Regions from separate parts of the Pelorhabdus sp. sgz311001 genome, predicted to be linked through region 3. Evidence: riboswitches for the same ligand, from Rfam matches in the RefSeq annotation. Region 3 holds a riboswitch; each other region holds the start of a gene.
What was found. Region 3 has a riboswitch for thiamine pyrophosphate ahead of thiM (hydroxyethylthiazole kinase). Riboswitches for the same ligand answer to the same signal wherever they lie in the genome.
Positions count from the first base shown of each region.

Region 1: linked by a shared signal. The riboswitch ahead of thiW (energy coupling factor transporter S component ThiW) and the one ahead of thiM (hydroxyethylthiazole kinase) in region 3 are both predicted to bind thiamine pyrophosphate.
Region 2: linked by a shared signal. The riboswitch ahead of thiS (sulfur carrier protein ThiS) and the one ahead of thiM (hydroxyethylthiazole kinase) in region 3 are both predicted to bind thiamine pyrophosphate.

Region 1 is NZ_JBVXUT010000001.1:362,574-372,392, forward strand. It holds gene AC0MXB_RS01875 (methyl-accepting chemotaxis protein) at 1-1,941, opposite strand, end outside; gene AC0MXB_RS01880 (ATP-binding protein) at 2,189-4,942, shown strand; gene AC0MXB_RS01885 (response regulator) at 4,971-5,354, shown strand; gene thiM (hydroxyethylthiazole kinase) at 5,431-6,261, opposite strand; gene thiW (energy coupling factor transporter S component ThiW) at 6,242-6,775, opposite strand; TPP riboswitch at 7,028-7,136, opposite strand; gene AC0MXB_RS01900 (diguanylate cyclase domain-containing protein) at 7,328-8,296, shown strand; gene AC0MXB_RS01905 (transketolase C-terminal domain-containing protein) at 8,491-9,564, shown strand; gene AC0MXB_RS01910 (thiamine pyrophosphate-dependent enzyme) at 9,577-9,819, shown strand, end outside.
Region 2 is NZ_JBVXUT010000001.1:708,756-718,574, forward strand. It holds gene AC0MXB_RS03660 (2-oxoacid:ferredoxin oxidoreductase subunit beta) at 1-398, shown strand, start outside; gene AC0MXB_RS03665 (hypothetical protein) at 647-790, opposite strand; gene AC0MXB_RS03670 (HEAT repeat domain-containing protein) at 886-1,338, shown strand; TPP riboswitch at 1,383-1,484, shown strand; gene thiS (sulfur carrier protein ThiS) at 1,556-1,756, shown strand; gene AC0MXB_RS03680 (thiazole synthase) at 1,759-2,538, shown strand; gene thiH (2-iminoacetate synthase ThiH) at 2,531-3,655, shown strand; gene thiF (sulfur carrier protein ThiS adenylyltransferase ThiF) at 3,668-4,279, shown strand; gene thiE (thiamine phosphate synthase) at 4,296-4,934, shown strand; gene thiC (phosphomethylpyrimidine synthase ThiC) at 4,958-6,262, shown strand; gene mutY (A/G-specific adenine glycosylase) at 6,393-7,460, shown strand; gene AC0MXB_RS03710 (hypothetical protein) at 7,489-7,728, opposite strand; gene AC0MXB_RS03715 (CheB methylesterase domain-containing protein) at 7,902-8,489, shown strand; gene AC0MXB_RS03720 (response regulator) at 8,506-8,883, shown strand; gene AC0MXB_RS03725 (chemotaxis protein CheX) at 8,876-9,355, shown strand; gene AC0MXB_RS03730 (chemotaxis protein CheX) at 9,352-9,813, shown strand.
Region 3 is NZ_JBVXUT010000005.1:163,045-172,863, reverse strand. It holds gene AC0MXB_RS13590 (molybdopterin molybdotransferase MoeA) at 1-443, shown strand, start outside; gene mobA (molybdenum cofactor guanylyltransferase) at 440-1,105, shown strand; gene mobB (molybdopterin-guanine dinucleotide biosynthesis protein B) at 1,053-1,565, shown strand; gene AC0MXB_RS13575 (L,D-transpeptidase family protein) at 1,620-2,336, shown strand; gene AC0MXB_RS13570 (DMSO/selenate family reductase complex B subunit) at 2,487-3,065, shown strand; gene AC0MXB_RS13565 (DMSO/selenate family reductase complex A subunit) at 3,110-5,359, shown strand; gene AC0MXB_RS13560 (iron-containing alcohol dehydrogenase) at 5,482-6,639, shown strand; gene AC0MXB_RS13555 (trans-sulfuration enzyme family protein) at 6,658-7,965, shown strand; TPP riboswitch at 7,992-8,090, shown strand; gene thiM (hydroxyethylthiazole kinase) at 8,144-8,980, shown strand; gene AC0MXB_RS13545 (MTH1187 family thiamine-binding protein) at 8,981-9,289, shown strand; gene AC0MXB_RS13540 (thiamine phosphate synthase) at 9,286-9,819, shown strand, end outside.

The DNA.
Region 1 (9,819 bases), on a different contig from region 3:
GCTTTCCGCTTCTGTTGCATTTGCATTTGCTATTTTATCGACATTTTGAACTGATAGAACAAGGGTTTCGCTGCCAGCGGCAATCTGATCAATGGATTCGATAATGCCTTGCATCTGTGTTGATAAGGTTTCTACAGTAGCTGCAATTACTTTAAAGGTATCTCCAGCAGATTCAACTACTTCGATCCCTGTTTGAACGCCAGTGGCGCTAGCGTGGCTGGCAGTAATCGCCTGACCCATAGCAAGCTCGTTTTGTTGAATTAAAGCGGTAATCTTTTGTGCCGCTTGGTTAGACTCTTCGGCGAGTTTGCGAACTTCGTCAGCAACGACAGCGAAGCCACGGCCCGCTTCACCGGCGCGAGCCGCTTCAATGGCGGCATTAAGAGCTAGAAGATTTGTTTGACCAGCAATGGAGGAAATCAGTGTTACAATTTCGCCGATTTCGCGTGAGCCTTGTGCTAAATTTTCGATCGTATTTTGCACTGTTTCAGAGCCAGTACCAATATTACGCATATGTTCGGTGGCTTTTTCAATAGCCTCACGACCTTGCCCCGTAGAAAGACTTGTTTTTTGGGTCATTGAGGAAATTTCTCGAACTGTTACCGTAATGTTTTCTATGCCAGCAGAGATTTTTTCAACAATCGTCGCCATTTGATCAACTGCTTTTGCCTGTGATTCAGAACCTGCGGCAATATGGCAGGTTGCCTGGGCGACCTGATTTGTTACTTCGGCGGATTGTTGGGCGCTGGCTGTCATTTCTTCGCTGGCAGCAGCAACGGTTTCTGATTTTAACTGTACATTGGTAATGAATTTACGAAGTTTTTCCGCCATTTCGCTAAAGGCTTTGGCTAGTTGGCCAAATTCATCATCAGAATTGATTTGAATGGGACGAGAACGTAAATCGCCTGCGGCTAATAAGAGTGATTCATCACGGATTCTGATAATGGGGCGGGCGAAATTGTTACTGATAGCAACAACAGCAATGGAGCCAAGTAAAATACAGACTAGGGAAGCACCTATTAGAATCAAGCTCATTGTTCCTACTTCACGTGTGGCTTCAGCGGCAGGGGCGGTAATCATCATGACCCAGCGCTGGTCGCCAGGAAGCTCAATGGGAGTTAGTACACTGAGATAAGACGTATCTTTATTTAGAAAGTTGTGAGTTCCTTCGTGTTGCCCGCCGTTTTCGACTGTTTCTTTGAATAAAGCGAGAATTTTATCGTCTAGTTCAGCAATCGGTAAATTCAGCTCAGTCGCTACTTTTTTTTCTGTTAACATTAGTTTGCCATTGAAGTCAGCGCTTTTGCCATTGGCAATGACCATACCGGATTTGGCAATAATCAGGCCGTAACCGCTGTCTTCAAATTTAATATCTTTTACCATGTCATTTAAACTGTCAAGTGGAATAGTTGCCTGCAGTATGCCGGTTACATTGCCATTAACGAAGACCGGAACGGCAACGGCCAGAGAAATTTTGCCTGTTCCCTTGGCAATGAGTGGGTCCGATATAGCAATTTTTTTAGTTTGAATCGCTTTTTTATAATATTCGCGATCGCCTAAAAAAACCGTATCTCCTTGCGCGCGGACAACATTTCCTTGCAAATCGCCATAATTTAAGCCCGTAAACTTATTGTTGCGCTTAATTCCGTCAGCTAAAGCACTGACGATTTGCGGGCGATCTGTGCCGGCTTTTATGTAAGGATTATTCGCCAGTTCCTGGACAAAGATAATTAGTTCATTTGTAGAAGATTGTACACGGTGCGCATAATCAACACCAATGGAAGAGGCAATTTCATTGACGCTGTTAGATAAGTAGTGTTTAGAGAAATAATAACTGATTCCAGTCAGAACGCTTAAAGAAATGATCATGATCGCAAGAATTAAGAACAACAGACGTGTACGGATGCTTGTCATGCGAAACTGAATAGGAAAGGTTTTCATACTTTCACCCCAATTTGGATTATTTAAATATATTTTAAAATATTTAGGTGGAACTTAAAAGAAGATAAGAGAGGAATTCTGTATACTTGGCCGATTTCCTGTTTAATTATACTATAGCTTGACAAGTAAGGCTAATTTTTACAAAAAATTAACCTCAAATTCACCTGATTTAAGCTATATTAGCCTAAAATAGGACTTGAAGGCTAGTGCTTTGGTATAGTCGAGAAAAAACGGTCAGGTGATAAGAATGAATCGTTTATTGGAACCGGCAATACGCTTTATGAATCGACTAAAATACGCTTATAAATTTACGATCATTGGGCTTCTTATTTTTATTCAGGCTTTTGTGTTAATTTATATGTTGGTAGCCGAGTTAAATCGGACGATCGAATTATCGGAAAAAGAGCGTATGGGGATTCACTATGAAATTGTATTAACTGATTTATTAGCAGCAGCTCAGTCTTATCGTACAGTTCATTATGAGTATTTGTCGCAAACAGATGAACATAGCCAAGCTTTGCAGCAAGAGAGGGCTAAGGTTGATCAAGCTTTGGCCAAGGTAGTTGAGGAAGAGAAGCATCTTGGAAATCAATTTGATACCGACTGGAAAGTACAGTTAGTGCAACAAGACTGGGGGAAACGAAAAGCAGCGACGCAATTAGAGCAAAGCCAGAATCAGACAGAGTTAGACTTAGATAGTCGCTGGATTGAAGAGATCAATGAATTGATGCAACATGTCGGCTATGCTTCTAATCTAACGATGGATTCAGACTTTACTACATCTTACCTTATTGATGTAACCTTAAGAAAACTGCCTCAGCTTATGGACTATTTGACTGTAACGAAAGCTCTTGCGGTACAGCGGCCCCAGAGTGGTTTTTCCGAAGACAGCAAGAATCGTTTACTGCAGATTGTTGGGCTGGAGCGGTCTGTACTAGAGCAGGTTAGTCATGATATCCAGCTTATATTTCGGCATAATGAGCTAGTAGAAAAAGAATTAAAAACCCTACAGTCGGCACTGACTGATTCTGTACCGATTTTTACTTGGAATGTGGAACAAAACCTATTAGGGCAGCAGGGATTACCGATTCCGCCGGAATTACTTGCCGCCGCAGGCGTTCAGGCTATACAAACTTCCATAGACATGGAGAAAAGTACCTTACAGGTTGCAGAAAAAATGTTAGCAGAGCGAGTAGACCGTTATCGTCAATATCGTGATGGTGTAGTGGTTTTTTCAGGGGCTGTACTATTTCTTGTTTGCTATCTTTTCTTAGGATTTGATTTGTCAGTTCGTAGATCTGTCTATGAATTGAGTGGTGTTATGCAGCGCGTTGGTCAGGGCGATTGGGCGGTGCGAGGGCGGCTTTTTTCGAAAGATGAAATGGCTTTTCTGACAAATTCGATTAACACTACGCTTGATTCTTTGCAGAAAATGTATGAAGAAGTGCAGCGGTCTCATGCTTGCATGGAAGAATGGAATAAAGAATTGGAGAAAAAAATTGCGGAACGAACTGCCTCATTACAGAGCCTATTAGACCATGCTGGACAAGGATTTCTTTCTTTCGGTCCTGATCTTACAGTTAATGAGGAATACAGCGCTGAATGTGAAATGATTTTTTCTGGCCCAATTGGCGGTAAGAATATTTCTGTATTGCTCTATCCGGATAATGAAACCGAGCAAGATTTTATAGTTAATCTCTTTGCTAAGGTCTTTACAGAACAACGTACGATGGTGCGAAAAACTTATCTTTCGCTTTTGCCAGAAGAAATTATGCTAGGAAATCGATCTATTGGGCTTGCCTATAAGCTAATTGAAGGCAAGAAAGAGCTTTGGGATCGAAGAATTATGGTGATTCTTACAGATCTTACTCTTCAAAAAACGATGGAACAGCAAATTCAGGCAGAGCGAGATGTTTTATCAATGGTGGTTCATGTTGTTACCCATGCCGATGACTTCTTTGCTGCTGTGAAGCAATATAATGCTTTTTGCCAAGAGGGGATCGGACAAAAACTCAAAGAAGAACAGACCACTACAGATATTTGCTCTGCCTTATTTCGAACGGTCCATACTTTTAAGGGAACGTTTGGGCAGCTTCGCATGAAGCACTTGATGGCAAAACTACACGAGATGGAAGATTGGTTAGGGAAGTTTTGCGCCCATAAAGCCGGAGCAAGCGATCAGGCTTTGCAAGCAACCCTTGCTGCTTTTCCACCTGCAACCTTACAAGAATGGCTGCAGGAAGATATGACGATTTTAAAAGAGATATTGGGAGAGAGCTTTTTTGAACAAGAAAATCGCTTGGTTATTGAAAGTGAACGTTTATTAGAACTAGAAGCGAAAGTGCAAGAGCTTTTACCGCCGGAAGAATGTCGTTTCCTACTTCCTGAACTAAGAAAGCTGCGGTATAAGCCATTTAAAGAATTATTGCAATCTTATCCTGAGTATACGGTAGGATTGGCGGAACGAAATGGCAAAGTGATTAAACCGTTTGTTATTGAAGGCGGCGAGAATCTCGTCGATCCAATTATTTATCAAGAATTTATTAAATCACTTGGTCATGTATTTCGAAATGCTGTAGTGCATGGCTTAGAGTCCTTAGAGGAAAGAATCGTGCAAGGGAAAGATGAAATCGGCCATATGCGTTGTTGGATCCATCACGATGCTGAGGGCATGAGGTTACATATTCGTGATGATGGCAGGGGAATGGATTCAGAGCAAATCAGCTCTATTGCGTTGCAAAGAAAAATTTGTACAACAGTAGAATTGGCAGGGATGGATGAGCAAAAAAAGTTGCAGCTTGTTTTTGCTGAAGGCTTTTCCGGCGCTCCCAAAGTTACTGAATTAGCAGGACGCGGTGTGGGACTTTCTGCGGTTCTAGCAGAGTTAAAGCAACTTCATGGGACCGTACAGATTCATAGTGCGATTGGACAGGGAACTGAATTTGTTTTCTTTTTGCCGCATAGAAAAGCGAGCGACGTAGATGGTTTTGCTATTAGATAAACGACATATAATATAAAGGAGAAAACTTATGGCAAGAATAATGATTGTAGATGATGCTTTAATGATGCGTACAGTGCTGCGCAAGATTTTTGAAAAAGCCGGGCATGAAGTAGTAGCGGAGGCCGTAAACGGCGAAAACGCCATACAAGAATATCCAAGATGCGGCCCGGATATTGTTACAATGGATTTAACGATGCCCGGATTGGGGGGGATCGGGGCATTAAAGGGAATTATGAAAATAGATCCTTTGGCAAAAGTCATTGTTGTAAGTGCCTTAGGTCAAAAACACGTAATCTTTGAAGCTTTGCAGGAAGGGGCTAAGAATTATATTATAAAACCGCTTCAGGCGGAGAAGCTTTTAAGTGCTATAGACATTGTTTTAAATGAGGCTAGTTTTTGTGAGGCAAAATAAAAATAGTAAGACTGCCTGGAACAAGGCAGTCTTAGGTGACGCTGCTTTTAGGAGATTCCTGAAAGCAGTTTTTTTATTATATTAAAAAATAGTTTGCTTTATGTTGGAACGTTTCGTCGGTAAGGGTATAAAGTTGATCAATCAGGCTGGAACGAAAAGTTCCGGGGCCACTCGTTTGAATGGCTGTTTCGCCGCAGACGCCTAAGAGCGTTGTAGCGAGCAAGGCGCTGCCCAGGATATTTTGACTTGCTAAAAAAGTGCCGATGAGAGCATTTAGCATGCAGCCTGTGCCAGTCACTAAGGACAGCATTTCGCAGCCGTTTTTCACAGCGTAGGTATGGTGTCCATCGGAAAGTAAATCAATTACGCCTGAAGCGACAACGACAGAAGTTGTTTTTTGTGCTAGGGCAGCTACAATGGCGGCATTTGCAATTAAAGTATTTTCGGTAATTTGATCTTGAATGCCTACATCAATTCCCAAAGCAGTGTTCTTTACGCCTGCCAAAGCTTTTAATTCCGACATATTGCCTTTTATGACAGAAGGGCGGCACTGCGTAATGAAAGTTTCGGCAAATTGAAGCCTTAGATTGCTGCAGGCAATGCCAACTAAGTCAATAATAATGGGGTGCTGTAGTGCTAAGGCTTTTTTTCCTGCCAGAGGAATGGATGCCATACGCGCATCAGTGATGTTTCCCAGATTTACAGCTAAAGAACCTGCTAGCGTTGTAATCGCTTCCACTTCTAAAGGATGTTCGGCCATAATTGGTTTAGCGCCTACGGCGAGGATCGCATTGGCGCAGTCATTGATAGAAATAGGATTTGTGATACAGTGAATTAATGGTTTTTCGTGACGAATTTGTTCCCTAATTGTAAGTAAATCAGCTACATTAAGCCTGGACTTTATCATAAATTTTCGCTCCTAAGTTGCGTTGGAAATTTACTAGCATACCAGATCGTTTCAGTGAATTTAAGAAGAAATAGGCGATTGTTCCGCCGATTAAAGTGCCGCACAGAAAAAGCGGTACATAGAAGAGCCAAGTAAGGCCAGTTTTGCCATAGATAAAAGCCATAACCGGATAGGATACGATTGCACCGATAATGCCTGTGCCAATGACTTCGCCCGCTACGGCGCCGAAAAGATTGCCTTTTGATACGCGATAGAAAACTCCTGATAAGAAAGCGCCAAAGACCGCACCTGTCAGAGCAAGCGGCGGGATGCCCATAAACATCATGCGAATGACCCCGATGAGCGTTGCGCAGAGCAGCGCATACCATGGACCTAGCAAAACAGCGCAAACAATATTGATAAAATGCGCCATAGGACACATGCCTTCAATGCGTAAAATGGGAGAAATGACTACACCAAGCGCGACTAGCATCGATAGCATAACTAATTTTAGTACCTTTGAATTTTTTTGCATAAAAAAACCTCCTTGAGTTTGGTCGGCAGCGACTCGCTCAGGAGAGTTCTTAAAAAAGGATATACTGATACACTAAATAGCTCTCCTGCGGTGTGCTGCAGGTCGGTCGAAGCTTAAAAGCTTCCTCTCAGCTTGAAACACAAGCTCCCTCGCTATTTAGTTGTCGGTTTGTTCTGACGCCGGACGCTCCTCCGTCATCTTTTCTTGTTGCCGGTAAATCAAAAAACAGGATAGACCGAAGCGGTTACCCTGTTTGTACAAGCGAAACTTTTCCTACGTTGGCATTATCCAAATCAGGTTTAAGGGTCAAAGTTTGATTACTTTTTCTCAGCCTGCACTACAAGCTCCCCTACTCAATTTATTTTCATTTATTGTAGCATAAGATGGCAAGAATCGCAATGAACAGCGCTGTTATTACTCTGACAAAATAGAAAGTTTTTTAAAAGATATAAAATAGCAGGAAACTGTCGAAAAGGTTCGAAAAAAATATAATGGAAAATCATAGAGAATCTTTAATAGATAGAGCAGGAACAAGGTTGTAGGAGGAAAACCATGAAATCCATTGAAATCATAAAATTACAGAGACGCTGTAACAAGCTAACAAAAATCAATGAGGAATTAGGGAAAAGCGAACAGATGTATCGCTTTTTAGCGGAAAATTCCCTGGATGTGATTTGGCAACTTGATGAAGCTTTTCGATTTGTTTACGTATCCCCTGCGGTTCAGCCTGTTTTTGGTTATCAGACGGAGGAGTTGATTGGACGTTCTTTATTTACTCTTCTTACAGCAGATTCGGTGAGAAAAGTGCAGAAAAAATATGAAGAGCGTAAAGCTTTGCCCCTTGAAGAGCGAAATAAGCAAAGTTTTATTTATACAGTAGAAGCTTATCATAAGGCAGGGTATACGCTTTGGCTGGAAGTGACAGTCAATCCGCTTTTGGATTCGCAAAAACGCTCCAAAGGATTTATTGGCGTTACGCGTGATATTAGCGAACGACGTAAAAATGAAAAGCTTATGTATCAATATGCTTTTTATGATTCGCTAACTAACCTGCCGAATCGTCGCTTTTTTGAAGCAATGCTGGAGCGAGCCGTAGGCGAAGGAACAAAATATAAACGTTTCTTTGCGGTGCTGTTTATGGATATTGATGATTTTAAGCAAGTAAATGATCGCTTTGGTCACAATACCGGTGATTTTTTATTACAGGTTCTGGCGGAGCGGTTTCGTCGTACCTTGAGAGCGAAGGATTTTGCCGCGCGCTTAGCTGGCGACGAATTTGTTGCCATTCTGTCTGATCTGTCTGAACGTGAGGAAGCGTATAGTATTGCGAATAGACTGCTAAATTATTGTTTAGAGCCGATCACAAGAGAAGACAGTCAAGTAGAAATTGGGATCAGCATTGGTCTAAGTTTTTTTCCTGATGACGCCGAAGGTGCTGCTGATTTGATTGCTTATGCGGATCATGCTATGTATGCAGCTAAGCGATCTGGCGGTAGAACCTATCTTTCCTATGCAAAGTAGAAAAATTTTAAAATCGAATTGAAATATAAAAGCCGGAAATCCAGTAACGGATTTTCCGGCTTGTTTTATTGTTGCGGTGTAGTGTTTCGGTCAGGAGCTTGAAAGGTTGGCGGCTGGGGATTTTTTATATCTTATGAATAGACTTAAGAGATTGGTCAAAGCTATCTATGTAAGGAGTTCATAGGAGGGATGATATGCCTAAAGAAACATTGGAAAAAGGGCGTCGCTTTATTACTGGCAATCAGGCAATCGCCTTGGCGGCGCTGGCGGCGAAGGCCGATGCCTTGTTCGGCTACCCTATTACACCGCAAACAGAGGTCATGCAGTATTGGACAAAATATGCGCCTGATTTTAATAAACTTTTTTTGCAGACAGAAGATGAGCTTTCAGCAGGCTATTACACGCTTGGCGCTGTAATGACAGGAAAAAAAGCTTTTACGAGTACAGCTGGACCAGGAAACGTATTAATGCAGGAACCGATGGCTATGGCTGAGATGATGCGTATTCCTGCTGTGTTTGTAATTCAGCAGCGCGGCGGCCCCTCTACGGCAACTGTTATTTATGGTCAACAGGAGACGACTCTGACTGCTTTCGGCGGCAATGGTGAGGGTCTTCGAATTGTTTATTCGACAGCGAGTCATCAAGAATTGTTTGATTATACCATTAAAGCTTTTAACCGAGCTTGGCAATATCGCTTTCCCGCCTATGTTCTTGGTGACGGCTACCAGGGGAAAATGCGCGAATCCCTTACGGTGTATGATCCAACTGAGGCGGGAATGGAACTTGTAAAGCCTTATCCCTTAGTGGGGAAGGACGCGGCGTCAGACTATGAACATTATCGTAATACCTATAATACGGAAGAAGAACTCTATGAGGTTTTGCAAGAGCATCTTAGCGCCTATCAAAAAATGGCGCCACAAATCGTGGAATGGGAAGAGGAGAATTGTGACAAGGCCGATGTTATACTGGTAAGCCATGGCATTGTAAGTCGATCCTGTCGGGCCGCCGCTAAAATTCTGCAACAAGAGGGGCGGAAAATTGGCTTTTTTCGGCCCATTACCTTACGTCCTTTTCCCGCTGAGCAAATGCGGCAAGCTGTTCAAAAAGCGAAACACCTCTTGCTATTCGAATCGGCCGAAGGACAGTTTTATCGGATGGTAACAGAAGCGCTTTATGGTCTAAATGTGCCAATTACTAAAGTGTTTCGCCCCGGTCTTGGTATTACGACGGAAGAGGTTTACCGGGAAACGGCAAAACTTGAAATATGAAAGGGTGAGTCCATGCAGGAATTAATTGAAGACCAGATTTTTCAGCCTGCTTTCCCTGCTTCTTGGCTGGAAACTTCTAAACCTCATAGTTTTTGTCCTGGCTGTGGTCATGGGATTGTTTTAAAATGCTTAGGACAAGCAATTGACGAACTGGGCATTGTAGATAAGCTGCTTTATGGCTGTGATATTGGCTGTTCCCTGCTTAGCTGGAATTTCTTTCAGGCCGACTGCGTACAGACCCATCACGGTCGAACA
Region 2 (9,819 bases), on a different contig from region 3:
AACTTGCTTTGCAGGCTGGCGCGACTTTTGTTGCTAGATCCTATTCAGCCGACCTGGCGCATTTGAGCGAAACGATGGCTATGGCAATTCAGCATAAAGGTTTTGCTGTTGTCGATATTCTGCAACCTTGCGTATCATTTAATCATGTTAATACGTATCAATGGTATCAAGAGAGAATCTACAAAGTGGATACCTTGTCCGATTATGATGAAACTGATTTTGCTAAGGCTAGCGCCATTGCCGGGCAATGGGGTGATAAAATTCCGCTTGGCGTTATCTATCAGACTGATAGAATGACATTAGAGGAATCCTTGCCCGCTTTGGCGCAGGGAACACTTATCGCCAGAAACTTGAGTCAGCCGAGTTCGGTGCTTTCGTTAATGGAAGAGATGGCGTAAGTCCCTTTTAGTAGAAGTAATTCCACCAGTAGGGATGGTAATTCCACCACCAGCGGCGACATGTATGAAAGTATTGATAAGGGTAGGCGCAGCCTTTACCCCAAAAATAGTTTTTCTGGCATTTGGGGCATTTCAGTCGCATAGTTTCACCACCATAGCTTTTTTGTAGCTTATGCGTTTTTGAGTCGTTTTGTCTCAAACCAATAAAAAGAACAGTCAGGCTGCTTAATTGAGCCTGACTGTTCTTTTTAAGTTGGCAGAGAGTTTTTACAGGGGAACTTTTTCTGTTCTTTGACAGTCTCAGTATCTGTTTTTGCTGATTTTTGCACTGACGCTTCTGCCGGACGCGATTTTTTTTGCGGCTCAGAATTGGCCATATCTTTAAAAGTCATTGCCCATCCTTCTTTCCTATTGTTTTTCTTACTATAGCCTAAACTTACAAGAGTTATACGAAGAATAAAAAAAACGTAAGCGGGTATGGTAAGAAGTGAAGCAGAAGATTGAGGTGAAGAAAGTGCGGGGAAAAATTTTTAGCAGTATATTAGTAGGGCTCATTTCAGGCCTACTTATCGCAGTTGGCAGCTTTCTGTGGCTTGACCGTCATTATATTCAACAGCGAGCTGTTATGACACTTGTACAAACAAGCATGGATAATCCAGCCATACAAGATATGTTGGCGGCGCAGGTTTTGCGCTATCTGAAATCGCCCGAGGGAAGCCAGGAAATGTTGGAGTATTTAAAGCGACCGGAGGTTGCTAAGGTTTTGGCAGAGCATTTAGAAAGTCCGGAAGTAAGGCCGCAGCTTGTGCAACTTTTTAACCAGCCTGATGTTCGTCGGGCTTTTATCGCTTCTTTGGCAAAAGAGCCTGAGTTTAAAATTTTACAGGCCCTTAGCGAATTTGCCGAAGATACAAATCAGGCACAGGGAAGCAGTCAATAGTTCTTTACAAAGCGATAAGGCTGTACTATAATACAGATAAATTAATAGTTCGCTAGGGGAGCCGGTTGGCGGCTGAGAGAAAGATTTTTCGACCCTTTGAACCTGATCTGGTTAATACCAGCGTAGGGAAGCACGCACTTAGCTTGGTTTAAGCTCGCGCCTATGTTGGATCGCGAGCTTTTTTATTTGCGATTTTTTAGCAAGTGAGGTGAGGCGAATGCAAATCCGTTTGAACGGAGCTGAGGTTGTTTTTGCAACAGAAGTTTCACTAGAAGAGTTATTATTGCAGCAAAAAATCAATTTGGACACAGTCATAGTGGAATTAAATCAAACAATTATAAAGCGCGACGAATTGGCTCAAACAATTGTTAAAGATCAAGATACGATTGAAGTGTTGCGCTTTGTCGGAGGCGGTTAATTATGCAACAGCAGGAAGATTTTTTTGAACTTGGCGGGAGAAAGCTCTCTAGTCGCTTATTTATTGGCTCAGGGAAATATAGTGATGATAGGTTGATACCGGCTATTGCCGAGGCATCTGGCGCCGAAGTGATTACAGTGGCACTCAGGCGTATTGATTTTCAAGCAAAACAAGATAATATTTTAGAAAATATACCAGATCATATGCAATTACTGCCCAATACATCAGGCGCTAGAACAGCAGAAGAAGCGATTCGTCTGGCTCGTTTAGCAAAAGCGTCCGGCTGTGGGAATTGGATTAAAATTGAAGTTATTTCTGACAGTAAGTATTTGCTGCCTGATGGTTATGAAACTGTAAAAGCTGCCGAGGTTTTAGCGAAAGAAGGTTTTGTGGTTTTGCCTTATATCAGCCCCGATTTAATGGTGGCAAAAGCGTTAGTAAATGCCGGAGCTGCTGCTATTATGCCTTTAGGCGCGCCGATTGGCACCAATCGCGGCTTGAAAACGAAAGAACTAATTCGAATTCTCATTGAGGAGATTTCACTCCCGATTATCGTTGATGCAGGGATTGGAGCGCCGTCTCATGCCGTAGAAGCTATGGAAATGGGTGCGTCAGCTTGTTTGCTGAATACGGCGATTGCTAGTTCTCCCAATCCATTCTTAATGGCAAAAGCTTTTGGTCAGGCAGTAGCCGCCGGACGACAGGCCTTTTTAGCTGGGTTAGGCGTAGATCAGACTCTAGCGCGAGCGTCGTCGCCGCTTACAGGGTTTTTACATGAATAAGGGTAGCGTCTTTGACGCCCTGCAAGAGTATGATTCCTTTGATTTTCCGGCATTTTTTGCCGCTGTGTCGGAGCAGGATGTAGCGCAGGTATTGCGCAAGGATCATCTCTCCTTAGCCGATTATATGAAGTTGTTAGCGCCAGCTGCGGAGGCTTTTTTAGAGCCTATGGCGCAGAAGGCTAAGGATCTTACAGCACGCCACTTCGGCAGAACGATTCTATTGTTTACGCCAATTTACGTATCTGATGTTTGCAGCAATCAATGCCGCTACTGTGGCTTTAGCGCTTTAAATACGGAGCTCAAACGCAATCATTTAACCTTAGAAGAAGTAGCGCTTGAGGCGCAAGCTGTAGCAAAAACCGGATTAAAACATATTGTTTTTTTAACGGGAGATGCACCGCAGATTGCTTCAGTGAACTATATGGAAGAATGTACTAAAATCTTTCGGAAATATTTTTCCTCTATTTCCATTGAGGTTTACTCCTTGACCAAAGCAGAATATGAACAGCTTGTCCAAGCGGGCGTTGATAATATGACCATGTTTCAGGAGACTTATAATGCGGCGCTTTATGATACACTACATCTGAAAGGACCGAAAAAAGATTACCGCTTTCGCCTCGATGCGCCGGAACGGGCTTGTCAAAGCGGCATGGCGTCGGTTTCGATCGGGGCCTTGCTTGGACTCGATCAATGGCGGCAGGAGTGTTTTAAAACAGGGCTTCATGCAATGTATTTGCAGACGAAGTATCCGGCGGTAGATGTGAGTATTTCGGTTCCCCGCATGCGGCCTCATACGGGTGAATTTCAGCCACCTGTCGCTGTGACCGATAAAAATTTGGTCCAATATATTTTGGCCTATCGATTATTTATGCCTTACTCTGGTATTACGATGTCATCGCGTGAAACTCCAGTTATGCGGGATCATATGATGGGAATCGGTGTAACTAAAATGTCGGCAGGGGCTTGTACTGTTGTCGGCGGACATATAGCGCATCAGAAAAATGCGGGTCAGTTCGACACGTCGGATGAACGGGATGTATCTGCCATGAAAGACGCTATCTTACGGCAAGGTTGTCAACCAGTTATGAAAGATTGGCAGCCCCTTTGGAGCAGGTAAAGGAGGTCTCTTGTGAACGCTTTCGAAACGTCTTTGGCGAGAATGATTGGCTGTGAGGCTTTAGCTAAGATTCAAAGTTTTAAAATTGGTATAGCCGGAGCTGGCGGGCTTGGTTCGAACTGCGCCGTTCATTTAGTGCGCAGTGGTTTTATCGATTTTACGATTGCTGATTTTGATGTGCTTGAGCCAAGCAACTTAAATCGTCAATACTACTTTTCCCGGCAGATTGGTTCTTTAAAGGTTGAGATGCTGCGGGAAAATTTGACGGCCATTAATCCGGCGGCGCAAATTCATACAGTAGCTCAAAAACTGGATACTGATGATTTTAGCAGGGTTTTTGCGGATTGCCATGTGGTCATTGAAGCCTTTGATAAGGCCGAATATAAGAAGAAAGTTATTGAAGCGTTGCTTTCTTCCGACAAACTGCTTGTAGGGGCTTCCGGACTTGCGGGCATGGGCGACAGTGACGCGATTACGATTCACCAGATAAAAGAACGTTTCTTTTTAATTGGTGATTTAGTGACAGGTGTAGGAGTGGATCAGCCGCCTTTAGCGCCGCGTGTGGCAGTGGCAGCGGCTAAACAGGCTGATGTAGTTTTGCGATACGCTTTAGGCATGATTTAGGGAAAGGAGTATTTTTATGAAAAAGCAAGATTGTTTGGGAACAGACTTGTATGGATTGACTGGTGAAGTTTATTCCCAAGGCCGTAGCAACATAGATATTGTCACAGCCATGTTAAAAGCAGGCATTCAAATTATTCAGTATCGGGAAAAAGAGAAAAAGCAGCGCTATAAGTATGAAGAATGTCGCCAGATTCGCGCTCTTACGCAAGAATATAACGCGACCTTTATTGTAAATGACGATATTGAAATTGCCAAACTTGTGAAAGCTGACGGGGTACATATTGGACAAGAAGATCTACCAATTGAATTGGTCCGTCAAATTGTGGGACCTGATATGATAATCGGTCTTTCTACCCATTCGCCACAGCAAGCGCAAGATGCCGTCAAACGGGGCGCTGACTATATTGGCGTTGGTCCAATTTTTGCTACTAAAACGAAAAAAGATGTGTGCAGTCCAGTTGGTTTTGATTATCTTGATTATGTCGTAAAAGAGATTGATCTTCCTTTTGTCGCAATCGGCGGTATTAAAGCTGATAATATTAATCAAGTTGCGGCTCATGGAGCAAAGTGTATTGCCTTGGTAACCGAGATTGTCGGCGCTGACGATATTGCCGCCAAAGTTATTGAGATTCGAAGAAATATGAAGCAAGCTTAAATAACAATAGAAGGAGTGTTACTATGACTTATAGTACGCAAATGGATGCAGCGAGACAAGGAATTATTACCGAACAAATGAAAGTTGTCGCACAAAAAGAAGGCATGGATGTTGAAAAGTTGCGAGGCCTTATTGCGACAGGCAAAGTAGTTATCCCTGCTAATAAGAATCATAAAAGCCTCAGCCCGGAAGGCATCGGTGAAGGACTGAGGACAAAGATTAATGTAAATTTAGGCGTATCGAAAGATTGTTGCGACTTAGATAGCGAAATGGAAAAAGTTAAAAAAGCCGTTGAATTAAAAGCGGAAGCCATCATGGATTTGAGCTGTTACGGCAAGACGCAGGAGTTCCGTCGCCGCGTGCTGGACTATTCGCCAGCCATGATCGGAACTGTGCCGATGTATGATGCTGTTGGCATGCATGATGCAGACCTAAAGGATATGACAGCCGACCAGCTCTTTGAAGTCGTGGAACGCCATGCAGCCGATGGCGTAGACTTTATGACGATTCACTGTGGTTTAAACCGGGCGACAGCCGAACGAGTCAAACGCAATCGTCGCTTAACTAATATTGTGTCCCGCGGCGGTTCGCTGCTGTTTGCCTGGATGGAATTGAATCAAGCGGAAAATCCTTTTTATGAGCAGTATGATCGCGTACTTGATATTTGCGCCCGCTATGATGTGACAATTAGTTTAGGCGATGCTTGCCGCCCTGGTTCGATTCATGATTCAACTGATGCAGCTCAAATTGCTGAGCTGATGACTTTAGGAGAGCTTACTAAGCGTGCTTGGGAGAAAAATGTACAGGTCATGATTGAAGGACCCGGTCATATGGCTCTCAATGAGATTGCGGCGAATATGGTCCTAGAAAAACGTCTCTGTCATGGTGCTCCTTTTTATGTGTTGGGACCACTAGTGACTGATGTGGCTCCTGGCTATGATCATATTACTAGCGCTATTGGCGGTGCTATTGCTGCAGCTAACGGCGCCGATTTTCTCTGTTATGTGACACCAGCGGAACATTTACGGTTGCCTAATTTAGAAGATATGAAAGAAGGTATTATCGCTTCGCGAATTGCTGCTCATGCGGCTGATATTGCCAAAGGCATTCATGGAGCTAGAGATTGGGATAATAAAATGAGCAAAGCAAGAGCCGATGTGGATTGGAAGACCATGTTTAATTTAGCCATTGATCCCGAAAAAGCCAGACGCTATCGTCAGGAATCGGCGCCAGAAGAAGAAGAAACTTGTACGATGTGTGGTAAGATGTGCGCTATGCGCAATATGAATAAGATTTTAAACGGTGAAGAGGTCACTGTAAAAGACTAATTTTTGCCTAATAAATCTTTATTAAGGAATATTTATATAAGATAAAAAAGACTTGTCTTTACGAGACGAGTCTTTTTTACTATAATAAACTGTATTGAATTTTTTATTAAAAGAGGTAAGGGGGAAGATCATGGAGCTAGCCAAAGCTTTATTAACTTGGTACAAAGCGGAAAAGCGAGATCTTCCTTGGCGGCGAGATCAAGATCCTTATAAAATATGGGTATCTGAAATTATGTTGCAGCAGACGCGGGTGGAGGCGGTTATTCCTTATTTTGAGCGTTTTTTATCCCGATTTCCGACTATTGAGAGTTTGGCCGCTGCGCCAGAAGAAGAAGTTCTGCAATACTGGCAAGGCCTTGGCTACTACAGTCGGGCGCGTAATCTTCATAAAGGCGTACAGGAAGTAGCTGCTGCTTACGGCGGGAAAATTCCCGTTTGTCCAACTGAAATCAAAAAATTGGCTGGTGTTGGCGACTATACAGCCGGTGCGATTGCCAGTATTGCCTTTCAAGTGGATTGTCCTGCTGTGGATGGCAATGTTATGCGCGTATTCAGCCGTCTTTTTGCTGTTGCGGAAGATATTAGTACAACAGCAGTAAAACGAAAAATTACTAAACTAGTTCACGATCAATTACCTCAAGGCGAAGCTGGCGACTTTAACCAGGCACTAATGGATTTAGGGGCTGCTGTATGTATACCAGGTAACCCGCGGTGTCAGTTTTGTCCGCTAACTGTATATTGTGAGGCTTTTAAGCTTGAAAGGACAAAAGAACTGCCCATAAAGCGGCCCAAAAAGCAGCCGCGTTCTGTCTATGTTACAGCGTCAGTGATTGTTTATAAAGAAAAATATTTAGTAATACAACGGCCTAAGACGGGACTTTTAGCGGGTATGTGGCAGTTTCCGGCGCAAGAGCTAGAAAGGCCGCAAGTTCTTGCGGAGAATGCTTCTTTTTGGGAGACGCAGGGAATTCAATTTGAAACGGGAGAGTTTCTTTGTGCGCTGACTCACACCTTTTCCCATATTCGCTGGTACTTGGAAGTGTATTGTTATAGCGCCAAAGTGATTCCCAAGGAGCTTGCTGCCAATTCTCCTGTTAAGCGTTGGTTGACTTGTTCTGAACTTAAAGATATTACTTGGGCAGGACCCTATGGTAAAATCGCGGCTATGATACTAGACAGAAATAGCCCCACTGCCTAGGGCAGCGGGGCTATTTACAGCTATAAAGTTATTTGGCTTTCGCCGGATCTTTTTTCTCTTTTCCAGCCTGACGACGCGAAAGTTCTTTTGTTACCATACGATAAGCCCCCCAGAAACAGAGGGGAACTAGAATAACTTTTACTGCTAAGTCAAGGGTTTCGTTGGATGGGTAAAAAAACATAACTGTTAAGCTGTAAATTGTAGAATAGACCAAATAGCTGAAATGCCATAAAACAAAACCAAGTGCAAGTGTATAAATGTATTTCAATGTGACAGCCTCCTTGTAACATCAAGTCTAATTATACTTGATACCTTGTTCGTTGAGCAAGTCACTTCCTAAAGAAATAGAGCGATTATTTTAGTAAGTACTGCTTCAGGGCAGGAAATTAGTAGGATCCTGTCGAAACGTTTTTATAATTTGAAGAAAACTGAGGTGAGCCTGTGGCATTTGATTTTATTTTAATTGCTGCATCTACAGGCGGACCAGCGGCTCTCAATGAAGTCTGTTCAGGACTTCCTGACAGGATCTCTTGTCCTGTCTTAATTGTGCAGCATATGCCGCCTGACTTTACAAGACTTTTAGCAGGTTCTTTAAGTAAAGTATGCAAATTGCCGATTGAGGAAGCAACAAACGGTCAAACGGTTTTGCCAGGTCATATTCTTGTAGCGCCTGGCGGCTGGCACATGACTGTAAAAAATGAGCGAGGCCGTAAGACGGTAGAGCTTTTGAATACCCCCTTAGTTAAGGGAGTACGTCCGGCTGCAGATGTTTTATTTGATTCGATAGCTCGGTCTTTTCCTAGACAGAAAATACTTGCTGTAATTTTGACAGGCATGGGAAATGATGGCTTAGACGGCGTTCGTCGGATGAAAGAAGCCTGTAATTGCTATTGCTTGGCCCAAAGCGAGGAAAGCTCTGTTATTTATGGCATGCCCCGCAGTGTTGTTGATGCTGGCTTGGCTGACGAAGTGATTCACTTAAAAGATATGGCTAAGAGAATCCATCAGCTTGTTCCATTTCAAAAATAGCGAAGGAGACGAATTCATGAAGTTGCGTGTGCTAATTTGTGACGATTCACCAATGATTCACTATGTGTTATCTAATCTTTTGGCAAAACTAGATTATGAAGTCTGTGGTATTGCTCATGATGGGCAAGAGGCTATAGAACAGTGTGCAAAAGCACTTCCTGATGTTATTTTACTTGATATTACGATGCCCGTTATGAATGGGCTTGAAGCGGCGCAACAAATTCTTCAAACTCACGAAGACATAAAAATTATCATTGTCAGTGCCATGGCTGATATAGAGATTCAAGAGCAGGCCAAGGCCCTTGGCATTTATGCTTATCTGAAAAAGCCAATTGATGATGAACAACTTGCTGCTCTGTTAGAAGCTGTTGAAAAGGAGAAAGCCCATGGATAAACGATTGACGGATCCTTTTTCCGCTAGTCTGGTTCGTATGGTTTTTGCTATGACGAAGCTACAGTGCACTTCTTTTGGTGCAACAAACTATTCGGTCAAGCCCATCACTTCGTTTGGCGTGGCTTCCTTAATTCATTTGACTGGTAAGATTTGCGGACGAATTATGCTTGACGTCGAAGCGGAAGTAGCGCTTGCTTTGACAGAAAAAATTACGGGAACGCGCTATACATCCGCTCGGGAAGAAGCCGTTTTGCTTACTTTAGCGGAAATTAATAATATTGTTACAGGTGATGCCGTGACCGCTCTTAATAATGAGTTTTCATTAGCTCTTCGTTCTTCACCGCCTATTGTTTTCGCTGGCGAGAATGCGGCGATTGCTTTGCCTAAAATCGAAACGGCTACCATGCTTTTTACAAGTTTGCCGGGGAATTTGCAATTGAGTGTTGCTTTTAGGGGAGGGCTTACTTCGTGAAAAGCGAGCAAATCAATCCTTTCTTGCAGGCTTTAGTTACTGTACTAGGTCAGTTTGGCCTCCAGCCTGTAAATAAAGGTGCTATGCAGTTGAAATCAGGTTTAACTATTGATAAAGAAGTAACGACTGTGTTAGGTTTAGTCGGGGAATTGCAAGGGAATGTAGCCTATTCTTTGGCAAAATCAACTGCGTTGCAGCTTGCTTCAACCATGATGATGGGCATGCCTGTCGCAGAACTTGATGAAATGGCGCAAAGCGCTATTTCTGAGTTTTCGAATATGGTTACAGGGACAGCGGCAAGCTATTTTTCTGAACAGGGCGTAAAACTTGATATTTCACCGCCTTCGTTAATTATGGGGGACAACCTATTAATGTCCGTGAGTTCGGCTACAACAGTTGCGATTACGATGCAGACGCCTGTAGGCGACATTGAAGTCAATATTGCTTTTGTTGCGTAAAAAAAG
Region 3 (9,819 bases):
ATTTTGATCTTGTTCCCAAGGCGCTGGAGACAGTTGGCGCCACCACTTTATTCCATCGTATTCGGATAAAGCCAGGATCGCCGATGATTGCGGCGAAAAAAGATCAGACTTTGTTTATTGGTTTGTCGGGGAATCCTGCGGCAGCTTTTATTACTTTTGAACTTATTGTTGTGCCGCTGATTAAAAAGATGATGGGACAGCAGGCATTTATGCTGCCTTCGATCGAAGCGACACTGCTTAATAGTTTTTCCAAGGCAAGTAATCAGCGGCGTTTTTTGCGGGGCATGTTGCAGCGCGATAGAGACGGAAATCAGATCATGCTGGCAGAAAGCCAGAGTAATGGTACGATGAAATCGATGATTGGCTGCGATGTACTTGTTGATGTACCTGCAGGTAGTGAGCCGCTTGCCAGTGGGCAGACTGTGAAAGCGTGGCTAATATGATTGCTGCCAGCGGTATTATTTTGGCTGGCGGCCGCAGTTCGCGTATGGGGCAGGATAAGACCTTTTTAAAGATTAATGGACGGACACTTCTCGAAACAGTTCTTGTTACCATGCAAGCTGTTGTGGATGATATTATTATTGCTAGTAATCAAAGGAATAAGTATGGGATCGACGGCGTGAGAGAAGTGCCTGATCAGTATGCAGGCAAAGGACCGCTAGGCGGGATTCATGCGGGGCTGCTTGCCGCAAAACATGAGTATTCTTTGATTGTTTCTGCCGATATGCCCTTTGTTACGGCCCCGCTACTACAGTATCTTCTGTTGTGTCAAAATTCCTGTGACAGTGTTGTTCCCCTTGTCGTCGGTCGGCGGGAGCCTTTGTGCGCTGTTTACTCGAAAAGCTGTATTCCTTCGATTGAAGCCTGTCTCGAACAGGATCAAAGAAAGGTACAGGCTTTATATGAGCGAATATCTGTACGCGAAGTGGCTGCTGCGGAACTTGAACCCTTTGGTGATTGGCGCGAGCTGTTTTTTAATATGAATACGCCGGAAGATTATCGAAGTGCCAAAGAAGGCAGTCAAATTTTAGATCCCGAAGGGAGTAAAAATCATGGAGGCAGTGATACCAGTTATATCGATTGTGGCGAGATCCGGCACAGGTAAGACTACTTTATTGGAACAGGTTGTTCGGGAGCTGAAAGCGGACGAAATTCGGGTTGCCGTGATTAAGCATGATGCGCACGACTTTTCGATGGATTGTCCCGGAAAAGATACTTGGCGGTTTGCGGAAGCCGGCGCTGATATTGTAGCCATTGCATCGCCAAAAAAAATGGCGATGATTGAATATGGCGGGGCTGAAAAGACGCTTGATGAGATAATCGCCAAGGTTTCTGGCGTTGATCTGATTCTAACTGAGGGCTATAAGTACGGGAATAAACCCAAAATAGAGATCGTTCGAGCGGCTGTTTCCAGCCAGTTGTTGTCTAATCCCCAAGAGTTGTTGGGGATTGTTAGTGATTTAGCGTGGGATGTAGGCGTACCTTGTTACAAGCTCGACGATTACCAAGGTGTTGCGAAATTTATCGAGGACTACTGTAAGAATTTTATGAAGCGTTCTTCTTGAATATTTTAGTAAAATACATCATATTTATATAAATATTCATGGAAAAGAAAGAACGTGGTTTTGATTCATGCGATTATTTTAAGAAAACCTAAAATGAGTGTAATTGTAATGTCCTTTTTATTACTAAGCCTACCTTTTATTGTGGTGGGGCTTCAGTATTGGGAGGATATGCAATTTACAACAATTCCGAGTCAGAATTTGAATCCTCCCACAGGGCCAATAACGATCATTATCAAAATTCCTGATCTCACTTTGCAATTATATAGCGCTGGCGCTTTGTATAAAACATATCCTATTGCAGTTGGAAAAGATGAAACACCCACGCCTGTGGGCGACTGGACAATTGTATGGAAATCCTATAGGAAAGGTGATATGTTTGGCACAAGGTTTTTAGCACTTAGTGTGCCCTGGGGGGGATATGGAATTCATGGTACAAACCAACCATGGAGCATTGGTACGGTAGCGAGTCATGGGTGTATCCGAATGCGAAATAAGGACATAGAAGAGCTTTATGAATGGGTGCCAGTAGGAACTTCAGTAAGAGTAGAAGATCAAATATTTCATATTGAGCGTACGCTTAGCTATGAAATATCGGGCGCGGATGTCGTAATCCTACAACGGAAATTGAGAGAACTTGGTTATTTTGAAGGGCAGGCTGATGGTTTTTTTGACCGGAATACGGAGGTAGCTGTAAAAAGATATCAATATGACAATGGATTAAATCCTACCGGAATCGCTGATAAGAAAACTATTAAAAAACTAGACTTATAGTTGATTCTTTATAAGTGTTTTAAAGGATGATAATGCAGGATTTTACTGAAGGTAAGGCGAAACGATAAAACATAAAATATAAAGCGTTTATGGCGCAATTGATTTGGAAATTTGCGCCATGGCGCTTTTTTCATATGATGGAGAGAGTTTATGACAAAACAATTGGCATTCTATTTTGCACAAGAACATTGTTCTGGCTGTTGTACCTGTCAAATTGCCTGTAAAGATAAAAATAATTTGCCTCAGGGGCAATTGTACCGGAAAGTCTATGAATATTGCGGCGGTGAATATGAGCAGGTCGATGGTGTGATTCGCCAGAATGTATTTGCTTTCTGGACTTCTTTAAGCTGCAATCATTGCCAGAAACCAGTTTGTGTTGCGGTATGTCCTACTGGCGCCTTAAGAAAACGTGAGGAAGATGGTATTGTTTTATTAGCAGTGGAAAAGTGTGTTGGCTGTAAACAGTGTACGACAGCTTGTCCTTATGAAGCGTTACAGCTTGATCAGACTACAGGAAAAATGGGAAAATGTGATTTTTGCCTTGATCTACTGGAGCAAGACAAAGAACCGGCATGTGTAGCGGCTTGTCCGATGCGGGTGTTAGACTATGGCTTGCTAGAAGAGTTGCAGCGAAAATATGGCTCAGTTTCGCAGACAAAGGGCATGGTTGATAAATCCTTGACGGAACCGGCGCTGGTCATCACGCCGCATCGTCACGGCAATATATAATGGTCTCAGTTAGAATTGTAAAATCGGTACCAGAGGTGTAGGTTATGGCTGAAAAAGTAGTCTATACGGCAGGCGCTTTAAATTGTGGCGGCCGCTGTCTGTTTAAAACCCATGTAAAAGATGGTAAGGTTGTAAAAATTTCTGCTGATGATACGATTTTGGATAAGCCTGGCGATCCGCAGTTGCGTGGTTGTTTGCGCTGCCGTTCTTATCGTGATTATATGTATCATCCCGATCGCTTAACTCAGCCTTTAAAGCGTATCGGCAAGCGTGGCGAGGGTAAGTTTACGCCAATTAGTTGGGATGAAGCTTTAGAGACGATTGCCTGTCAGACAAGGCGAATTATGCAGCAATACGGCCCTGAGGCGATCTATTTAAATTATGCTACAGGGAATTCCGGAAAAACGTCGGAACGCGTTTGGATGGCGAGACTTCTAGGTTTTTACGGCGGTTTTCTTTCCTATTATGGAACGTATAGCACAGCCTGTACGGAAGATGCGACTCCCTATACCTTTGGAACGAATCGCACTGGAAGTAGCCGGGAAGATTGGATAAACTCAAAACTGATTATTCTTTTAGGTTGGAATCCGGCAGAAACGATTCACGGTACGAATACGGCTTTTTATCTTAAGCAAGCTAAACAAGCTGGGGCCGAAATTATTTCGATTGATCCCGTCTATTCGAATACGACGGCAGCTCTGGCCGATCAATGGATTCCGATTCGTCCTACAACGGATTGCGCTCTTTTAGAGGCAATGGCGTATGTCATGATTACTGAACACTTACAGGATCAGTCATTTCTTGATACCTACTGTCTGGGATTTGATGAGCAGCACATGCCGCCGCATATTCCAGATGGAAATTCTTTTAAAGCTTATATTTTAGGATTGGGATCTGATAAAAAGGCAAAAACTCCGGAATGGGCCGAATCAATTACGGGAATACCACGCGAGCAGATTACAGCTTTAGCGCGAAAATATGCCACAAGGCGACCAGGCGCTTTGATTCAAGGGTATGGTCCACAGCGTCATGCCTATGGCGAACAAATAGTTCGTTGTGGCACTGTCTTAGCGGCCATGACAGGAAATGTTGGCAGGAAGGGCGGTTGGGCTTCAGGCCATGGTAAACCAGCCCAAGACATTCCGCTTGCGTCTATCCCAATTTCCAATCCTTGCAAAGCACAAATTTCTATGTTTACTTGGACTGAAGCGCTAGTACGGGGAACTGAAATGGGAGCGGAAGCAGGGGTCAGAGGGGTTTCTAAACTGAATTCTAATATTAAGCTAATTTTTAACTTGGGCGGTAATTGTTTAACAAATCAGCACTCTGATACGAATGGTACGGCTCAATTATTGGAAGATGAAGCATTAGCGGAATTGATTGTTGATAACGGCCACTTTCTTACACCTAGCGCAAGATATGCTGATATTGTTTTACCTGCCGATACGTTTATGGAACGGGAAGATCTAGTCAATCCCTGGCTTTATGGCGACTATGTTTTATATGGAAATCAGGCGGTAGAGCCGCCAGGCCAATGCCGCAATGGCTATAGTTGGGTTAGCGATTTGGCCCAAAAACTGGGGCTGCACGATGTGTTTACAGCAGGGCGTACCTTACGAGAATGGCTACAGTATCTTGTGGCAGAAACGCGAAAGGTTGATCCTGATTTTCCGTCGTTTGAAAAGCTTCAGGCCAAAGGGATTTATCGTCGTTATTACAAGGAGCCTTATATTGCCTTTCAAGAGCAAATTGATAATCCCCAAGAATACCCTTTTCCAACGCCATCAGGAAAAATCGAGATCTTTTCACAGCGGCTATGGCAAATGGAGAAACTAAAAACGATTCCGGCTATACCGAAATATATTACGGCTTGGGAAGGACCGGAAGATCCTTTGATAAAAGAATATCCGCTTCAGTGTATCGGGCATCATTATAAGCGCCGTGTCCACTCGACCTTTGATAATACTCGCTGGATGGAGGAAGCAGGACGTCAGGAAGTCTGGATGAATCCGCTTGATGCCGCAAGCCGACAGATCGTTGCTGGGGAAAATGTCCGGGTCTTCAACGCTCGCGGTATTATTGTTTTACCAGTAAAAGTAACTCCTCGAATTATGCCAGGTGTTGTATCAGTACCGCAAGGAGCCTGGTGGACGCCTGATGAACAAGGGATTGATCGGCGCGGCTGCATTAATGTTCTGACGAAATATGCGCCAACACCTCTGGCTTTTGGCAATCCCCAGCACACGAATTTGGTGGAAGTGGAAAGCGACAAAAGTGAGCCTTTAGAAAAATAGAAAATTGGGCTTTTTTGCCAGGATTTAACCTGATCATGGAGAATATACAATATGACACAAATAGACTGCGTCAAGCAAAAAGCCTGTTCGTGGTATGTTAGTACATTAAGGGGGCGGATGTATTGATCGACTGCTTTGAATTTTTATTACCGACAAAAATTAGATATGGCGCTGGAATAGTAAGTGTTTTGGCGGAAGAACTGCGATTATTGAACGTAAAAAAAGTCATGATTATTACCGATAAAGGTCTAGCGGCAACGGGACTTTTGCAGAAAATCAGTGATCTTATTACCGCTGCAGACGTGGCTTTTATTACTTATGATGCTATCGAGGCGAACCCGAAGGATACCAATGTGGAGGCGGCGGCTGAGCTTGCTAGACAACAGGGTATTGATGCATTAGTTGCTTTTGGCGGCGGCAGTCCAATTGATGCGGCCAAGGCGGTGGCTGTCCTGACGCGCCAAGGGGGAAAAGTCCGCGACTATCAAGGCAAGAATAAAATAAAGGATGATTGTTTGCCGCTTATTACCATTCCGACAACGGCTGGTACGGGCAGTGAAGTCACTTTTTCCTCAGTTATTACTGATACAAAAGAGAAGTTCAAATTTACCATAAAAAGCCCGGCAATTGCTGCAAAAGTCGCTATTGTCGATCCTGAACTGACATTTACGGTTCCCGCAATGGTTGCCGCGGCTACAGGGATTGATGCTCTGACGCACGCAATCGAAGGCTATACAGCAAATTGTACGGAACCAATTGCCGAGGCTGTTGGGTTGTACGCTGTCGAATATATCGCGCAAAATATCCTGGAGGCCGTAACAAATGGTACGAATCGCGAGGCTCGTGATAAAATGATGATGGGCAGTCTTTTGGCGGGACTTTCTTTTAGTCATGCCGATGTTGCTTCAGTGCATTGCATGGCGGAAGCCTTGGGGAGTCTGTATGATGCGCCGCATGGTATGTGCAACGCCATATTACTGCCTTATGTGATGGAATACAATCTGCCATCGGTGGAGTATAAGTACGCACGAATTGCCCGCGCTATGGGAATTGACGAACAGGATGACGCGAAGGCTGCGCAACAAGGCATTGAACATATTAAGGCCTTGTCGCAAAAAATCGGGTTGCCTGGGATACGGTCTTTAAATATCGACAAGGCAGATTTCGAACTTCTGGCGGAAATGTCGGTGAAGAATGGTTCGAATGACAGCAATCCGCGAGTTATAACCAAGGAAGGCTATATGGCCTTGTTTGATAAGGCTTACAATGACGGTTATTAAGGTATGGGAGAATTCACTATGAAATATGAAACAATGGAAGCTGCGATGCGGGGCGAGGCGAGGCGTAACTTTCTCATGCAGTGCTCAAGCAAGACCAGACTGGTGCAAGAACCGGTTATGAATCCTTATAAGGTTCACGGCCATCCCAATCCCGCCGGGCTTGGCGATGCAGCGCAGTTTTCACAAACGGGTTCCTGGGGCCAAAGTTCTGTTTTATTTCCTACCCTGGAAGCCTATCGTATCGCTGATGAATGTGGCAAAGCACCCTATGGCGGGGCGGAATATGGCATACCTCAAACGCCGGAAGCAGATGCTGTCTGCAGAAAAATCGCGGCGCTTCATAATGGCTATGGAGCGGTTATTTGTCCATCAGGCTTGTCGGCAATTTCGACAACTTTAGCCGCTTTTTCACCGAAAGCAATTTTGCTTCCTGATTGCGTCTATGGACCGATGGTACGTTATTTAAATAGAAGAAAGATCACTCAGATTCGTTACCCGGCAGGTGCATCGAAAGAAGAATTTTCGGCAGTTTTATGCAAAGCGCATCAGGAGTATCCCCATAGAGATGATCTCATGATTTATCTAGAGGCGCCGGGCAGTGGTACTTTTGAAATTCCCGATATCGACGGAATCATTGCTATAGCAAAAGCGGCAAATCTGCGTACTGTTATGGATAATACTTGGGCAAGCCATGTTCGGTTTAAGCCCCTTAACTATGGCGTGGATATTGTTATACAAGCTACAACGAAGTATGAAGGCGGTTACGGCGATACGCCATCAGGCGTTGTCATTACGAAGCATGAAAGTGACTGGCAGAGTATTTCCGATGAATTGCGCGCTGCTGGCAATGGTGCAGTAGCACCAACGACCTGTTCCCGGCTGTATCATCGTATCGATTCGGCTACAGAGCGGCTTGACCGTCATGCTGCCACAGCGCAGCAACTGATAGAATGGTTTAGCAAGCAGCCTTTTACCCGCGAAGTTCTGTCGCCGACTCTGATATCTTCCCCTTACTATGAACGCTTCCAGCATTATTTTCATAAAGGGAATGGTTTGTTTAGCGTGGTTTTTTGCTCTGATCTAGCGAGCCGACAGCTTGAAGCTTTTATGGATGCTTTAAATCTGTTTTGGATTGCGGAAAGCTGGGGCGGACATTTGTCACTCGTACTGCCTGTACATGGTAAGCGGCAAGTTACGCCGCTACCGGACGGCTTTATTTTACGGTTCCATGCGGGACTCGAAGCGTATCAAGATCTTGTGGCGGATCTTACCCAAGCGGCAGAGAAACATTTACTTTGCTCGGCAGATACTACATTGACAGAATAGATGAGAAGTGATACGTTATAGAAAATAATAGATTGCGGGGGGACTCCTTAGAGTTGAGAAGGTAAAACCTGACCCTTTGAACCTGTTAGTTAACGCTGACGTAGGGAAGCAATAGGACAGTGCGAAAGATGCTTACCGAATGCAGGTGAGCATTTTTTTTGCATGGAAAGAGGGCAAAATGATCGATAAGAAAAGTATTCAAGCGCAGATGATACAAGCCGTAGAAACAGTACAGAAAACAAATCCAATGGCAGGATCGATTACAAATTCTGTTACAATCAATTTTGTGGCAAATGCGCAGCTCGCTGTCGGTGGTGCAGCGGCTATGGTGTATTTGCCTGATGAAGGGGAGTTTTTAGCGAAGGCGGGCGGCGCTACTTATATTAATGTCGGCACACTTCTTCCCGTTTACGAGGAGACATTGCCGCGTACCGCCAAAGCTTTGTATGAGGCAAATAAACCTTGGGTGCTTGATCCTGTTGCTGTGGGCATTGGCGAGCTAAGAACAAAACTATTGCTTCAATTTAAAGAGTATAAACCGAGTATCATTCGAGGCAATGCTTCAGAAATTATTGCTTTAGCTGGTTTATGGAATTTAGCAGGAGGAACTGAGGCGTCAAAGGTGCGCGGCGTTGATTCGACTGACTCTGTCAATACTGCCCAAACAGCAGCTGTTGCCTTGGCGAAATGGACGGGCGGCGCTGTTGCTGTATCAGGAGAAATCGATTTAATCACAGACGGTGCCATCGTTGCTTTTTCTCAAGGCGGGTCAACTTTTTTGACTAAAATTACTGGGGCAGGCTGTTCTCTAGGCGGTGTTGCGGCAGTTTATCTTACAGCGGCATCACCCTTTATTGCAGCGCTTACCGCTACAGCGATTTACAATTTAGCGGGACGTCGTGCGGCCGAGCAGGTGGATGGTCCAGGACATTTTCAAATCCAGTTTCTTGATGAATTATATAAGGCCACAGCAAGCGAGATTGCTGATAATCCTTTTGATATTAAGGAGGTATAAATGATGAATACTTTAGTTGCTGTTGCTATTGCTCCCTGCGGCGTAGGCGATGAACTTGCTCCCTATGTAGCTGAAGTGGTAAAAGTCATTCGCGAATCCGGTTTGCCTAATCGTACTACTGCCATGTTTACTGAGATCGAAGGAGAATGGGACGACGTGATGCAAGTTGTTAAAGCGGCAACTTTTGTACTTGCGGCGAAGGGGATTCGTACCGAAGTCGTTCTAAAAGCTGATATACGCCCTAGCTTTACTAATATGATTCAGGCGAAGGTGGAAAAGGTCAACGAAATTTTGGAGGATGAGAAATGAGTATAAGAACAAATTTAGATATTTCAGCCTATCTTGTTGTTGGTCCAGAAAATACGAAGAAGCGTCCTGTAGCAGAAATTGTTCGTGATGCTGTGGCGGCTGGTTTTACTTGTGTGCAAATTCGTTCGAAAGTAGCTTCTGCCGCTGAAATGATTGAACTAACCCGTCAGGCAGCCGATGTTATTAAAAGTCTTGGTAAATCAAACACTGTGGCCCTTCTTGTTGATGATCGCTTAGATGTTGTTTTGGCGGCAAGAAAGCTTGGTGTAAAAGTGGATGGGATTCATGTTGGTCAAACTGATATTCCTGTAGATGTTTGCCGGGAATATCTCGGCAAAGATGCGGTTGTTGGCTTATCGGCTAGAACGCATGAATTGTTTGATTATATTACAACGGCTGATGTGAGTCAGATTGATTATTTTGGCGCTGGCCCTTTACATGAAACAAAAACAAAACCCGATTGCGGCATGGATCACAGTGGAAATGTGATTACTAGAAGCTTTGATGAAATCGCAAAATTGGCTAAGCTT